Regions from separate parts of the Psychromonas sp. KJ10-2 genome, predicted to be linked through region 2. Evidence: predicted binding sites of a transcription regulator. Region 2 holds the regulator's gene; each other region holds the start of a gene.
What was found. Region 2 encodes sigma-54, which starts transcription at its own class of promoters, with help from an activator protein. Its sites were predicted from a motif close to GTTGGCACGNNNNTNGNNT; they were not measured.
Positions count from the first base shown of each region.

Region 1: ACLKL2_RS17705 (PEP-CTERM sorting domain-containing protein) is a predicted target of sigma-54. The motif match lies at 2,397-2,415, and genes of this name have one in related genera.
Region 3: ACLKL2_RS01330 (PEP-CTERM sorting domain-containing protein) is a predicted target of sigma-54. The motif match lies at 1,666-1,684, and genes of this name have one in related genera.
Region 4: ACLKL2_RS17470 (PEP-CTERM sorting domain-containing protein) is a predicted target of sigma-54. The motif match lies at 1,725-1,743, and genes of this name have one in related genera.

Region 1 covers NZ_CP178827.1:3,587,261-3,591,220, reverse strand. The annotation lists gene tesA (multifunctional acyl-CoA thioesterase I/protease I/lysophospholipase L1) at 1-267, shown strand, start outside; gene ACLKL2_RS17715 (EamA family transporter) at 478-681, shown strand; gene ACLKL2_RS17710 (DMT family transporter) at 705-1,352, shown strand; gene ACLKL2_RS17705 (PEP-CTERM sorting domain-containing protein) at 1,618-2,310, opposite strand; tRNA gene ACLKL2_RS17700 (tRNA-Leu) at 2,871-2,956, opposite strand; tRNA gene ACLKL2_RS17695 (tRNA-Cys) at 2,968-3,041, opposite strand; tRNA gene ACLKL2_RS17690 (tRNA-Gly) at 3,050-3,125, opposite strand; gene pgsA (CDP-diacylglycerol--glycerol-3-phosphate 3-phosphatidyltransferase) at 3,297-3,860, opposite strand.
Region 2 covers NZ_CP178827.1:3,231,501-3,235,460, forward strand. The annotation lists gene rapZ (RNase adapter RapZ) at 1-59, opposite strand, end outside; gene ptsN (PTS IIA-like nitrogen regulatory protein PtsN) at 76-519, opposite strand; gene ACLKL2_RS15775 (RNA polymerase factor sigma-54) at 615-2,060, opposite strand; gene lptB (LPS export ABC transporter ATP-binding protein) at 2,094-2,819, opposite strand; gene lptA (lipopolysaccharide transport periplasmic protein LptA) at 2,825-3,361, opposite strand; gene lptC (LPS export ABC transporter periplasmic protein LptC) at 3,348-3,911, opposite strand; partial or broken gene kdsC (3-deoxy-manno-octulosonate-8-phosphatase KdsC) at 3,912-3,960, opposite strand, start outside.
Region 3 covers NZ_CP178827.1:277,298-281,257, forward strand. The annotation lists partial or broken gene ACLKL2_RS01315 (hypothetical protein) at 1-602, shown strand, start outside; gene ACLKL2_RS01320 (hypothetical protein) at 652-873, shown strand; partial or broken gene ACLKL2_RS01325 (hypothetical protein) at 862-971, shown strand; gene ACLKL2_RS01330 (PEP-CTERM sorting domain-containing protein) at 1,729-2,229, shown strand; gene ACLKL2_RS01335 (hypothetical protein) at 2,419-2,907, shown strand; gene ACLKL2_RS01340 (methyltransferase) at 2,958-3,960, opposite strand, start outside.
Region 4 covers NZ_CP178827.1:3,548,079-3,552,038, forward strand. The annotation lists gene ACLKL2_RS17465 (NAD(P)-dependent oxidoreductase) at 1-409, opposite strand, end outside; gene ACLKL2_RS17470 (PEP-CTERM sorting domain-containing protein) at 1,019-1,660, opposite strand; gene ACLKL2_RS17475 (glycoside hydrolase family 88 protein) at 1,835-3,004, opposite strand; gene truC (tRNA pseudouridine(65) synthase TruC) at 3,318-3,960, shown strand, end outside.

The sequences.
Region 1 (3,960 bases), 360 kb from region 2:
ATTGAATCAATCAAAGCTGAAAATGCCAAACCGATATTAATGCAAATTCGTGTGCCAACTAATTATGGGCAACGTTACGGTAAAGCTTTTTCAGATATTTACCCCGCATTAAGTGAACAGACAGATACGCCATTAATGCCATTTTATTTAGAACAAGTCATTACAAAACCTGAGTGGATGCAAAATGATGGCTTACATCCTAACGTTAAAGCGCAAAGTTGGATCGCTGAGTTTATCGCAACAGAACTTGGTAAAATAATTAAATAATCTGCTGCATAAAACAGAATAATACAGTTCCTTTTTAATAACTGTATTATTCGACCGCTCTTCTATCTGAATAATTTCACTTTAGAGTGAATGAAAATAAAATAACTAGTCTGCTAAAGATTTTAGACTTAATATCAAAAACTTAATTCAGTCAAAAATCAAAAAATAATATATTAGTAGATACGACACTAATCTTAGCGGGGATCAAGGATGATTAAAAATCAAAAAACGGCGACTCTTTTTGCTCTATTAGCCGTACTGATGTGGTCAACTGTTGCTACTGCATTTAAAGTGACACTTCTCTATTTCAGCGCATTACAAATGCTATTTGTGGCAAGTTTAACAAGTAGCCTTGTATTGTTAATTATCTGCTACCAACAAGGCAAACTTAACTTATTAAAAGAGAGTTTTTAAAACGCCCCTATTTTTATTTATTAATGGGCGCGATCAATCCATTTTTATATTATTCTCTGCTGTTTCAAGCTTATGACCTGCTGCCTGCACAACAAGCACAATCACTCAATTACACCTGGGCGATTACTTTATCTTTATTAGCCGTACCAGTATTAGGACAAAAATTACGCAGAAATGACGTGATTGCTATTACTTTAGGTTATCTAGGTGCGTTAATCATTGCGACTAAGGGCAACTTATTGACGCTCGATTTTGTAAGCCCCTTAGGTGTTGGCTTAGCTTTATTAAGTACTATTTTGTGGGCCTGTTATTGGATATTTAATAGTAAAAACGATGCTGACCCTATCGCTTCTTTGTCGCTATGTTTTCTTTGTAGCTTACCGATGATCTTAGTTTCTGTGATGGTGTTTGACGATATCAGTATGACGGCTTGGCAAGGCTGGTTAGGTGCAACCTACATTGGCTTATTTGAAATGGGTTTAGCTTTTGTGGCTTGGTTAACAGCGCTTAAATATGCGGAAAGTACCAGTAAGATCAGTAATCTTATCTTTATCTCGCCTTTTGTTTCCTTGTTATTACTTAACTTTATTATTGGAGAAACTATCTACGCTGCAACGATTATCGGATTGGTCTTAATTATTGTAGGCTTGTTGATTCAGAAAAAGAATTAATACCAATTGTATTAAATAACTGATCTAAATTTTGCGCCGGAAAAATGGCTTAGTTTGAGGCGTAAGTTGATGTAAATGGTTGTTCCCTATACGAAACTTACAACGAAAAAATAAGTTGTTTTAACAAGTAAAATAGATCAGTTACTTACTATGATTGGTATAATACCATCAATAACAACCTTTGCTCTACCAGCCTATAAAAACAAAAAAGCACTGACCATTGCGATCAGTGCCTTTGAAAATAAGTATAACGGGTTAATTAAGCCTATTTTTTAGCTTTACGTGCAAATGACAAGCCAACCAATGCTAACCCGAAAATAGCGATAGTAGAAGGAGCAGGTACATTCACCACCAATGCAGCGTTATCAAAACCAGCACCTTGATAAACAGTGGAATCAGCAAATAACACAAAACCATAATTATCAGATACACCATTAACCCAATCTTGGATCGTACTTGTCACATCTAATGTGTAAGTATCAAATGTCGCTGTTTTAACGTCATCTACTACCGTTGTTTGGTTCGTTGATAAGTCTGCCCATTCATATAATGGTAAAGAGCCTGCAGTATCTGTCCAAGCACTTTCTACTTCACCTAATAACACACCCATTGCATTTTTAGTATTTACAGTAGAAACAAAATCAATGCTGAATACGGCAGAAAAGGCATTATTATTAACATCGCTTGCCGTTAGGTAACTTAAGTCAAAATCAAAAAAAGTAGCAATACGTAATGATTCTTGAGAGGTATTTTTACGCTCACGTACAATTAACTCAGAACTGCTTAAAGGACCGCTGTTAACTGTACCTACTGAACTCTCGTCGCCATCAGCAGAAACACTCACAATAGTATCTGGTGAAACACTAATAACGCTGGCTTGAGTACTTGGTGCGATAAGTGCCGACATTAAACATACGCCAGCAGAGAGGCTTGTTAACAGTTTTTTTGAATTGATCATAAATTATTCCTTTTGCTACTTACCTAACCTAACCAATATTGATCTCACTTAGGCTAATCCATTAATATTTATTTAATGACTAAATAAAGCACAATCTATGCCAAAATTAATACCTCTTTAGTTTCAGTTAGATACAAAAAAAGCAATAAGTACCTACAAATAGATGTAAAAAAACCGACAATTATCCCTTTATAAATATTAAATTACCTAATTAATCTTACAATAGAAAACAATAATTACTTTAATGCACAGATCTAAGGTCAACTAGCCAAGGGTGGGGTAATACCAGTTACATTAATGAGCGTATCTATTTTACTTGTTAAAATAGATCAGTTACTTACTATGATTGGTATTAGAGCACATTATTTAATGTCACGGGTATAAATTGAATTGAACGTATATTTCAAATAAAAATGCTGCTAGCTGCTAATGGTGTTCAAAGTAAATGCAGTAAATAATTTTTGAAGTAATAAGGGACTAGGAGGAAAACAAGTTTAGCACTATTTAACTCAAATTTTAGGCATAAAAAAACCAGCTTATCGCTGGCTTATTTATAGAATTGGTGCCTGGAGCCAGACTTGAACTGGCACGCCTATTAAGCGACGGATTTTAAATCCGTTGTGTCTACCGATTTCACCACCCGGGCAAATTCTATAATGGAGGCGGAACCCGGAGTCGAACCGAGGTAGATGGATTTGCAATCCACTGCATGGCCACTCTGCCATTCCGCCAAAACATTTGGAGCGGTACACGAGACTCGAACTCGTGACCCCAACCTTGGCAAGGTTGTGCTCTACCAACTGAGCTAGTACCGCATCACTATGTTTATCTCAAGAAGAAGCAGTAACTGTTTCCCCTCTCGATGAGTGCGCATTCTAATGATTCTTCACAATGAGTCAACACTATTTATCGACTTTTTTACTTCTTTTAAACTGTTCGCCGATTTTTTAGACTAAGCGGCGAGATATTCAACGATATTAGTGAAATTAATCACTTTTTACTTCGTTGCCTTTTTTTAATAATGGCCACGCCGCTTTTAAATAAACAATCATAGACCAAAGCGTTAATGCAGTTGCAATGTACAGGAATACAAAACCAGCCCACTCCATTGTCACTGAGTATTGCCATATTAATAAAAATAACGCTAACATTTGTGAAGCGGTTTTTACTTTGCCGATCCATGACACAGCAACAATGCCTCGCTCACCTAATTCCGCCATCCATTCACGTAATGCTGAGATAATAATTTCTCGGCAAATCATCACCATTGCCGGGATAGTGATCCAAATTACCGCATAATGCTCCACTATCATCACTAATGCGACGGCCACCATTATTTTATCGGCAACAGGATCTAAAAACGCACCAAAAGGCGTTTGTTGATTTAAGCGACGTGCTAAATAGCCATCAAGCCAATCTGTTACACCTGCTAAGCAAAATACAAACGCAGCTGCAGCAGACGCCCATACACTTGGAAGGTAGTAAATAATGACAAATACTGGGATTAATAAAATTCGAAATGAGGTTAATATATTAGGTATGTTAAGCATTGAAATATCCTTTAGGCTATGCCCGCTTATTTTGGCACTTTATGCTTAGTATTTGCAAATGCTTAACCGATAAAATAGCTATTAAAATGAACTAACTACT
Region 2 (3,960 bases):
ACATGAAGTGCAATTGTTTTTCCTGAGCCAGAGCGACCACTTATAACAATTAATTTCATATTTTCACCTTTTACTTTATAGCGTTAGTAATTCAAATAACTCTGTTGCGTTGTCTGCGCTGCGTAATTGACGCAAGAATTGTTTGTCCAATAACTTTTGACTTATCTCTGATAGTGCAGAAAGATATTGTTTGCAAAGGTCTTCCGGCACAAAAATAGCGAATAGTATATCCACTTTATTACCGTCGTATGAATCATAATCGATACCTGTTTCACATTGCAAAAAGACAGCTGTAGCGGGTAGCTCACTAGAAATTTTGACATGTGGAATAGCAATCCCAGATCCAACACCTGTTGACCCAATTTTCTCTCGTGCAATTAAGCTTTCGAATAGTTCATGGGCATCTAAATCGAGTTCTTTTGCTGCGATAAGGCTGATTTTTTCTAGTGCGCCTTTTTTGCTTGTGCAAGCTGTTTTACAGAATACTGATTGTTGATTTAATAGAGTAGATATTTTCATAATAATAGTTAACTGTATTTAATGGACGCGCGAGTTTATCAGGTTCGCATTAAATGACTATAGTTAATCCTTATTTATTTGCATTACTTCTTGGTTCAAAGTAATTGTTTACGTTGATTAGAAGGTGGAATTCCTAAGGATTCACGATATTTAGCAATAGTACGTCTAGCTACCTTGATCCCTTTTTCTTCTAATAACTGGGTGATTTTATTGTCGCTTAAGGGTTTTGTGGTGATTTCTGCAGAGACCAATTTTTTAATTAAAGCACGTATAGCGGTTGATGAGCATTCGCCGCCCCCATTGGTTGCTACATGGCTAGAGAAGAAAAACTTCAACTCATAAATACCACGAGGAGTATGCATAAATTTTTGAGTCGTAACACGTGAAATGGTCGACTCATGCATTTCTACTTCGAAGGCAACGTCATTAAGTACCATGGGTTTCATAGACTCATCGCCATATTCAAAGAAGGCCTGTTGTTGTTGCACAATACAGTTAGCTACCTTTAATAAGGTTTCATTGCGGTTTTCTAAGCTTTTAATAAACCATTTTGCTTCTTGTAAATGACCCTTTATAAATTGTGAATCATTTTTACTGATATTACCCGTACACATACTTGCGTATTGTTGGTTAATCGATAAATTCGGGTCACAATCTTGATTAAGGGAAACACGCCATTGCCCATTAATTTTTTTAACGTAAACGTCTGGCACGATATATTGCGTTTCACTGGTTTCTACACGATTACCAGGGCGTGGCTCTAAACTTTGAATTAAACGCATTATCTCAGCTAATTGAGATTCTTTTAACTTACTTTTTCTTGCCAGTGTGCGGTAATCTCTGTTTCCAAGTAGATCCATATACTGTTCCAGTATTTGGATAGCTTCATCACGCCAAGGTGTTGTTTCTGAAAGTTGACGTAATTGTATTTGTAAACATTCTTGAGTGGTGCGCGCCGCAACACCTAATGGGTCAAAATGTTGAATGCGTTTTAGTACCACTTCCACTTCATCCAACTCTAATTCTTCTAAGTCAGTTTGTAGGCTTTCTAATATGCTTTCACAGTCTGTGGTGAGATAACCTGATTCATCAATGGAATCGATGATCGCCATCGCGATAATTTGGTCTGTTTCAGTAAAAGGGGTAAGTTGCATTTGCCATAATAGATGGTCTTGTAATGAGGTAGATGATTCACCTTGATATAAAGTGTTCTCACCTTCATAGGCTACTGCATTAGAGCTAGTACCAGTGATCGGCGTTGAGTTGTATGATTCTTCCCACTCTTTTTCTGCAGGTAGGTCATCGGAGAACTCTTGCTGAGTAATCGCTTCAGTGGTATCTAATGCGCTGCTATCTGCTTCTTTAACAGTATCTTCAGATCCTGTTTGGTCGTCTTGTTCAAGAAGAGGGTTAGAGTCCAAAGCGTTTTGGATCTCCTGTTGCAGATCTAATGTTGAAAGCTGCAATAGTTTTATTGCTTGTTGTAATTGAGGGGTCATCGCTAATTGCTGACCCATTTTCAATTGTAAACCCTGTTTCATCAAAACATATCTTCCTGAACGTATGGCAATTATTTAAAGTTTAAACTCTTCACCTAGATAAACGCGTTTCACATGATCATTTGCCAGAATCTCATCCTGTGTACCCACAGCAATAATTTCTCCGTGGCTTACTATATAGGAATGTTCACAAACATCTAACGTTTCTCTAACATTATGGTCGGTGATTAATACACCTAAGCCACGATCACGTAATTGTTGAATAATATTTTTTATATCAATTACCGAAATCGGGTCAACACCAGCGAAAGGTTCATCAAGTAGAATAAATTTTGGTTCTGTGGCTAGTGCGCGTGCAATCTCTACACGACGGCGCTCTCCACCCGATAAACTCATCCCTTTATTATCACGAATATGAGTAATATGAAACTCTTCTAAAAGAGTGTTCAGTTTCTCTTCGCGTTGTTTTTGTGTCAATTCTTTACGGGTCTGTAAAATACCCATGATATTTTCTGTTACCGTTAAACGTCTAAAAATGGACGCTTCTTGTGGTAAATAACCAATGCCTTTTTGTGCTCGAATATGCATCGGGTTGCTAGAGATATCTTCATCATCAATAACAATGGTGCCTTGATCTTGTTTAACCAAACCAACCACCATATAAAAAGAGGTGGTTTTACCAGCACCATTAGGGCCAAGTAACCCTACAATTTCGCCGGTTTTGACTGTAAGACCAACACCATTTACTACGGTACGCCCTTTATAGCTCTTAACTAAGCCTGTTGCGCATAACTCTGCCATATTAATTAACCGCCTGTATTTGAGGTTGAGTCACTGTTTTTATCTTTTTCAAATTGCGAAGGCAAAAAGATGGTTTTTACGCGCTCTTTAGTATTCTGATCGGTGCTTACATTAAGTTCTTGAGTGGCTAAGAAGTATTCTATTTCAGCACCATTTACTTGGCTATCTAATTGTTTTACTTGTGCATTATCGGTTAATGTTATCTTACCTGCTGCTACATCATAGGTAATTTTATTCGCCTCTGCATCTAATGGTTTACCATCGTCTTGTATTTGATGGAAAACGGAGGTTTTACCTTCTGCAATCATCAATTCATGATTAGGTTTTTCACCTCGAATAACCGTCAATTTATCAGCTGTGATCTTAATCGAACCTTGAGTTAATAAAACTTCATCAGTGAAAGTGATCGTGTTGGTTTTTAAGCTAGCATGTTGCTTTACTGAAGAAACATGAATAGGTTGGTTATAATCAGACTCTAATGCAATCACATTGGCATTAAACAATGAAATGCTTAGTAAGCATGCTAATTTATTTAGGTTCATTAAAGTACACCGCTTTTATATTCGAATTAAGTTTCATCTCTTCGCCTTCTATCGACGCCCACATACCAACACCTTCATGTTTCAGTTGTGGTCCTGTCCAAGTCACTTTTAAGTCACTGGTGATCACTTTAGTATCCAGCATTATTGTTGCTTGTGCAGTGGACATCGTCTGCACTATTTGATCTTCTGTTAGGTTCTTAATAAACACATTGCCTGATAATAATAGGTTATTTTTTTCTTTTAATGTGCCTTTGATACTGGTGAGTTGCCAAATAGTGACCACACCCGTCTCTTTGTCTTTATGGTAGATGACTACTTTAGGATGTTCAAACAAGGTTGAATCATCTTCTGGGTAGTTAGTGGCTTTATCAGCAAAGACGCGATAATCATTAAAACCAGTTTGGTCATAATGATTACTCTGTAAGTCATCTGCTATATAACTTGGGTGATGATCTGGTAACGCAGGGTATTCAGTGTCCGTTGTAAAGTAGACCCAAACCGCACAGGCGATAAACAGGACAATAAAAGGGATGCTCTGTCGTTTGTTCATTTATTCGCTTTTACCTTGTGTCATAGCAAGTTGTCCATGACATTGTAAA
Region 3 (3,960 bases), 1.0 Mb from region 2:
CTATTCGACCACTTGATTAGTTGTGGATTCAATGAAATAGAACTGGCTTTTCCATCTGCTTCACAAACAGACTTCAAATTTGTTCGATATTTAATTGAAAAGAATAAAATTCCCAATGATGTTTGGATACAAGTAATAACCCAAGCGAGACCAGAGTTGATTGAAAAAACACTGGTATCGCTACAAGGCGCTTCACGAGCTATTGTCCATTTGTATAACGCCACGGCACCACTGTTTAGAGGTTTAGTATTTAAAAAAGTAAGTCTGAAATTATAGAAATGGCTGTGTTAAGTACTAAACATATTAAACGATTATGTGATGAACAACGTCAAACACAATGGATTTTACAATACTCTGCTGAAACGTTCTGTTTTACGGAGCTTGAATTTTCTCTAGAGATTTGTGAGGCGGTTAAAAAAGCGTGGCAACCAAGTAATGAGCGGCCTTTAATATTAAATTTACCTGCAACTGTAGAGGTAAATACCCCTAATGTTTATGCTGACCAAATTGAGAAATTTCGTTCATTATTCAGTGATATGGAAAATATCACGATTAGTATGCATCCTCATAACGACCGTGGGACGGGGGCGCGCGGCAGCTGAACTTGCTCAGCTTGCCGGTGCGACACGAGTCGAAGGGGGATGTTCGGTAATGGAGAACGAACATCTAGCGATACTAGCCTTGAACCTATATAACCAAGGGATCGATCCTAAATTGGATTTTTCCGACATCAGAAACACGGCAAAAATAATTGAGGTGTGTAGTAATATTCCAGTTCATCTAAGGCATCCTTATGCAGGTGAACTCGTATTTACGGCATTTTCTGGGGCTCATCAAGATGCGATTAAAAAGGGGTTGAAGCTAACACATTAAAACCTTCAGAAACCTGGAACATTCCATATTTACCTTTAGCTCCGAAAGACGTTGGTTGCTCATACACAGAAGTTATACCAATTGTATTAAATAACTGATCTAAATTTTGCGCCGGAAAAATGGCTTAGTTTGAGGCGTAAGTTGATGTAAATGGTTGTTCCCTTTACGAAACTTACAACGAAAAAATAAGTTGTTTTAACAAGTAAAATAGATCAGTTACTTACTATGATTGGTATTATTAAAGTGAACAGCCAACATGGTAAAAGTGGGCCATCTTGGATGCTAGAGCAAGATCACGGATTAAATAGGCCAATTAAATTCGTAACTCAAAATTGTCCAAACTTGCTGCGAGCGATGGTCAAGAAAAATCATAAATGCCTAGCGAGTAGTGAGCTGTGCGAGCGTCAGGAGTGGCTTTATTATTTTACTTTACCATCATTTCCCTTAAATACCCTTTTGGCAGGGTGATGGTTTCACGCAGTGAGGCCATCGCCTTGCCAAGCATTCAGGGACAAAAAAGCGTACACACTATTATACATAGTGTGTACGCTTTCAAACGACATCAAAAGCATTGCCAGCAAAGCCTTGTCACTCACTCGCAGATAGACATGTTTTTAACTGTCTACTCCACTAGGCGGTTTTTTTATGCCTATTGTTAATATTTATCACTATTATTCCCTTACTTAAGCATTATTTTTAAATTATTTAAAATTTATAATAAAAAAGGAGTCGGTATACTTTACATATATATTGAAATTTATTTGTAAGTCTCTGTATTTTATTGATTATTTAATTGGCATTTTTTATGCTTTGTTTATATAGCAGCTGTTTTTTGTTGTATAAAAGGAGTGTCATATGTTAAATATCTTAAAGCTTAAAAAAATGATGTTTGTATTGGGTTTCCTATTTAGTAGTCAATTATTTGCAACTACTATTGTGGATACAGTTAATCAAAATGAGTATGTAGGCTGGTGGGACTCTTATAGTTATACCCATGATCTAAATGATGATGGATTTGTGCTTGGGAGTGCGTTGAGTGGTACCTTGGAGGTCAGTGTTGCAGATGATGGTGGCTATTTTGATTTATGGGAGACCATTTTATTTACCGTTGAAGATTTTGACTTTGATACCGGGGGAGTAACATTTGGAAATGGTTTTTCTGGTGACCTTGAAGTAAATGCTCTAGGTGCTTTAAATAGTGATGGTTATTTAGATATTATCGTCTCATCAGTATTTGGTGATTTTTACGTAGGGGATTCTGTGTTAACTGTTGAAGTGCCAGCTCCTGGGATGTTTTTATTATTTGGTTTTGCTGCATTAGGCATTGCAGTAGGACGTAAAAAGCGCCAATCTTAACAAACTAGTTATTGTCTAATAAGCCTCGTATTTTACGGGGCTTTTTTATAAGAAATATTTATATCATTATTTATTTAAATAGTGGGATTTATTTGTCCAAGTTGCTGACTAAGTACTGTGACATGCTTAATAGCATTTAAGCTGAACCAGTATTGTTCATTTTTTATTTAGTCTGTAACAAGGTTACCCATGAATTTAGTTAAAATATTGCCTGCACTGTTATTGTTCTATTCACTGCCTAATTTGGCAGAAGAAAGTAATGTAAATGCAACTCCAATCAAGCAAAGTAATCTTTATGGTAGTTGGTTCTGTCAGCATAAAATTGAAGAGCCTAATTCTAAAATGCTCATTGATGTGAATTATCGTCTTCAATATAAACAAGATAATACCTCGCAAGGTTATGGTATTTTGTTATTTACCTTATCGGGCATGCCAAAGCTTAAATATAGTATTAAGGACAGTTCAACTTGGCAATTGCAAGGTGACAACTTAACTATGCACTCTCAAAACATCGAGTTTAATAATGTGAGTCATCCTGAGTTGGAATCGATCTTAAGCTTGAAGAAAATATTACCAGTTACTATCAATGAGTCTGGCAAGATCTTGTCGTTAACTAATAATGAATTAACCGTGAAGTCGGATGCGTATAGCGAATTGATTCAATGTGTTAAAGCTTAAAATGGTTAGGTTATGACCTAACCATTATATTAAGTTTATTTGAAGATTAATTAATCTCTTTTAATGGCACGTAAAATAACGAATTTTTTGTTTTCGGCGATTAATTCACAATCTCCAAAGATACGGGTTAATTTATCTTGATAATCTAAGTGGCGGTTACCAACAATCACTAGTTCACCATTCACTGCTAAACAGAAATGTGCATCGTTAAACATACTCCAAGCAATATGATCAGTAATTGCATGTTGTTGGTGGAAGGGTGGGTTACATAAAATTAAATCATAGCTTCGAGATTTAAAGCCTACCAAGCCATTATTAACTACAAAACGAGTGTTATCAGAACGTTCTTCTTCAAAGTTCTTCAACATGTTGATACGTGCAGAATCAACGGCCATGTATGACTCATCAATAAAGGTAATTTGCGCATCTGGGTATGCTTCTGCTGCTGCCATACCAACCACACCATTACCGCAACCCAGGTCAACGACCTTAGTGAAATCACCTTCAGGTAGGTTATCCATTAAGTAACGGCCACCAATATCTAAATGGTTACGTGAAAATACATTGGCATGGTTATGAATTTTCCAACCTAAACGTTCAATATCCCAAGTGATTGCCACTTCTTTTTCTGGAATGTTTACTTGATCTGGCAAGCTAAATATCAAGCGAGATTTCTTTTTCGCTAAAGACGTTTTAGTCGTACCAATATATTTTTCAAATAACGCTAAGGTTGATTTGTGGATCGCATCGGCTTTGCCTGAAGCAACAACGATCGTATCTTTATCGATAACGGCGCTTAATTGTTGTAATTGATATTCTAAAAACGATAAGGTTTTAGGTACTTTAATCAGTACTACTTTCGCATTTGTTGGTAATGGCTGCAAACTATCTTGAATTAATAGTGTCTCAGTAGGGCATTGATTACGCTGCATATTGAGTTTGATAGAGCCAACAGACAGAAATGAATCGGAGACAACGGTTCTTTCAATGTTTTTGAAATAACAACTTAGTGCACCGAAGCCATCATTGATAATTAACAATTGCGCATCTTCG
Region 4 (3,960 bases), 320 kb from region 2:
TTAATAAACCATCTTTAGCGTGTGCAGGCGTACGACCTAGTGGTGCGTCGATCATACCACAACCTTTTTCTGCTAATGCAGCACCGATTTTACGCGTAGAATCTGGAATAGATGTACCGAAATCGATCAACACTTTACCTTCAGACATACCCGCTAAAATACCATCTTCAGCATAAACAACTAGCTCAACTACTTTTGAAGTCGTTAATGCTAGCATTACAATGTCACTTTTCTCAGCTAACTCTTTACCAGAAGCAACTTCTGTCGCGTTACCACGTGCAATTACTTTAGCAACAGCATCTTTATTGAGATCCATTACATTTACTTGAAAACCACGTGTTTGTAAGTTTTCAACCATGTTGCCGCCCATAAGGCCAAGGCCGATGAAACCGATTACTGGTTTTGTCATAACTAACTCCTAAATGTCTTATTATATGTTTACGTTTCGGTAAGGATAACTGGCTCGTTATATTTAATCAATCTTTGATGCAGTGAAATCCTTTTGAGGTCACGATTACTGCGATTCACGCAGGTAAATTCACTAATATCGAATGTTTTTTGTGACCTGTATAAAGTATTTGTTATCTTAGGCTTGTTTCGTTTGATTATGAAAATTAAAAGTTAAATTAACTTTAATATCAGGTGTTTATGTGTTTTCTCTGTTTATTTTATATATTCTAATAAAGGTTTCGGGGAGCATTCATTATAAGAATAGGTATTAAAGTATTTTAAGAAAAGTGGCGGTGTAGTGATTAGAAAATGATTAATAATCTACTTAACACAATGAAAAGTACTCCTATCAAGTATATTTTCATTAATCATTATTTGTATGATGTTAAAGGAAAGAAGGGAATAGTCATACTAATTATTAGTATTGCAGTGGTTATAGAGATTATTGCTTTCAAATATATTTTTTAAGCGGAAATAAAAAAGCCTCTGATATAGAGGCTAGTTTTAATTTGTTTGTTTTTGGGAAGCATCTTTAAATAGAGGATGACACTTTTATAAAGTGCATTTCCTAAGCCACTTTCTTTTTGCGTGACAAACTCAAACCCATTAATGCCAAACCAAATAAACCAAATAAAGCTGGCTCAGGTACAGTGCCGATAATTTTTACAGCAGCAGTACCATTTACTTCATATTCACGATCTACATAATCCGTATGGTAATACTCTGAATAATAACTTGATTCCAATACTAGATATTCAGATTCATCAGAAAAATCATGATGTTGAGCCAAATAATAAGTACCACTTGCTAATAAAATCTCTAAATCAGACAATAAGAATGAAGTAACATTAAGGTTGTTAAGATCATAAGTACTTGTTGTTGCAACAGTTGTACCACTTAACAACGCTTCTCCAAAGGGGTCATCGGCGGATATAATCTTCCAACTTGTAGATATATAATTTTCAATACCCGCTCCGTCTCCGTTACCATTATTGCCGTTGTTATCTTTTGCAAAGAATTCAAAACCAGTAATATCCCAATCTTGGTCAGCTGTAAACTCTGAAATAACCCACCACTCTGTTGAACCTAAACAACCCTCTGCAACACAACGTAAACTTGTGCCACTTGGTTCACCTGAATCATATAGAAGTGTTGAATTAGCAGTTGTACTGAGGATGAGGGAAAAGAAGATACCCATTAATTTTATCATGTTAACTCCAACGCTTAAGTCTTTTAAATACGAGTGTTAAATAGCGTGCTGTATAGTACAGATTAAGCAAGAAAAATGCCATTTAACTATGTTGCTGTAATCAGTGAAGTTTTTGTTATGATAATGTGAGCTAACCTGAATGTTGTAAAATATTCTGACACCCTGTTTAATGGGTTAATGGTTATGTATATGCTTTTGTTGGTAGCGGTTTAGCGCTTCTAGGAAGTAATAGTCAGTAAAAATAGCAGGTACATCAATGGCATTGGGTTTTGTATAATAATGTACTGATTTATTAATAATAGGGGCTTTGGTGATGTCTTTAATAAAATAAGGAGTTGAAATTAAAGAGTTCAATATTCGTTTATAGGTTTGTATATAGGCAGCTTGCTTGGTTTGCTGTTGAATATACCCTGATAATTCGATTAACGCAGAAGCAAAGATAGCAGACGCTGATGTGTCAGGTTGTAAAACCTTACTATCGAGATCCCACATTGCAATGCCATCGTCGGGCAGTTGTTTAATAAAATAGTCAGTTAAGGTTTGTGCATATTGAAGGTAAATATCATCATGTGTGTAACGATACATAACGACCATGCCATAAATTATCCATGTATGACCTCGAGACCAAGTCGTTTCGTCTCCATCGCCTTGTAATGTGCCCTTATTAATCACTTCGCCTGTTGTTTTGTTGTAGCGAACAATATGATAACTACTGCCATCTTCTCGTATAAAGTCTTGGTAAGTTTTTAATGCATGATCTTTTGCTATTTCTGCCCATTGTGTATCACCACCGTTTTCCGCAGCCCATAACAAGAGTTCTAAGTTCATCATGATATCGATAACCACGGGGATCGAGTTTTCAAAATACTTATCATCCCAATCTGAGCTGAGTAGTTGGATATTTTTATGATAGCGATCTGCGAGGGTATTAGCTGCAAAGAGCATGATCTGTTGATAAGCGCCAACATCAATGTCATGACTGATTGCTAATGCCTGACCGTAAGTGGCCATAAATTTAAACCCTAAGTCATGACTACCCGTATCATGTGTTTGGTCTGCTAAGGACTCAGTCCATTGTTTGGCCCACTCTTGAAAACGAGTATCACCACTTAACTGGTAACCTTGCCATAATGCTCCGGGGTAAAAGCCAGCAGTCCATTTATGGGACTTATTTAATTGCCAAGTCAGATCATGGTTGCCATAAGTAGGGAAGAGGTTAGGGTCTTTAATCAATGCAACACTTGTTTCTAGATGAGAAAGAGACGCCTGAATAGCTTGAGAAATACGTTTATTAAACGCTGCATCGTCTTCATTTGAAGCTGCCAATGTAATCGTGCTGCTCATTAGCAACACGCTTAATATTACCCCTTTTATTATGTGCATTTATCTATCCTTAGGCATTTAGTATGGTTAAAGCACTCGCTGTGAAGCAGTCTATTCGTATTGTTGGCTTTAACCAATACAGAGATGAAGTTTTTAGCGTTTATTGTTATATTAGTCGCTTATTTTTACCGTTTATCGAATAAACATTATTAGCCACTATGACGTTATTGAGTCATGTCTTAGGGGTGAGCAGTAAGCGAGAGTTATGACGTCAAAACAACACACCTCCGAAGCAGTACAAGTAGCAGATAACGAGCTAGACAACCTAGAAACAATGCTAGCGACAGTGGCTGAGCAACAAGACATTGTGGTTGAAAGTAATACACCTGAATTAGATATCTTGTACCAAGATGATTATTTAGTGGCGATCAATAAACCTTCGGGATTATTAGTTCACCGTAGTTGGTTAGATACGCATGCTACAGAATTTGCAGTACAAAAGTTACGAGATCAAATTGGTCAACATGTCTACCCTGTACATCGCCTAGATAGACCTACTTCTGGGGTGTTATTGTTTGTATTAGATAAAGACAGCGCACGTCATCTGATGCAGCAGTTTATCGATCATAGCACTGAAAAAAGTTACTTAGCAGTAGTAAGAGGGCATATCGGGCAAGGTGTTTTAGATTACCCTTTGAAATACCAATATGACAAAATTGCCGATAAAAAAGCTGATATGACTAAACCCGCTCAAGATGCAGTAACCGAATATCGTTGTATTTCTCAAACGGAAGTACCGATTGCAGTTGGACCTTACGCGGCTTCTCGATATTCATTAGTAGAGTTACAGCCTAAAACAGGCCGTAAACATCAATTACGCCGCCATATGAAACATTTACGCCACCCTATTGTCGGAGATACTTCACATGGTGATGGTAAGCATAATACGATGTTTAGAGAGCATTTTGATATTCATC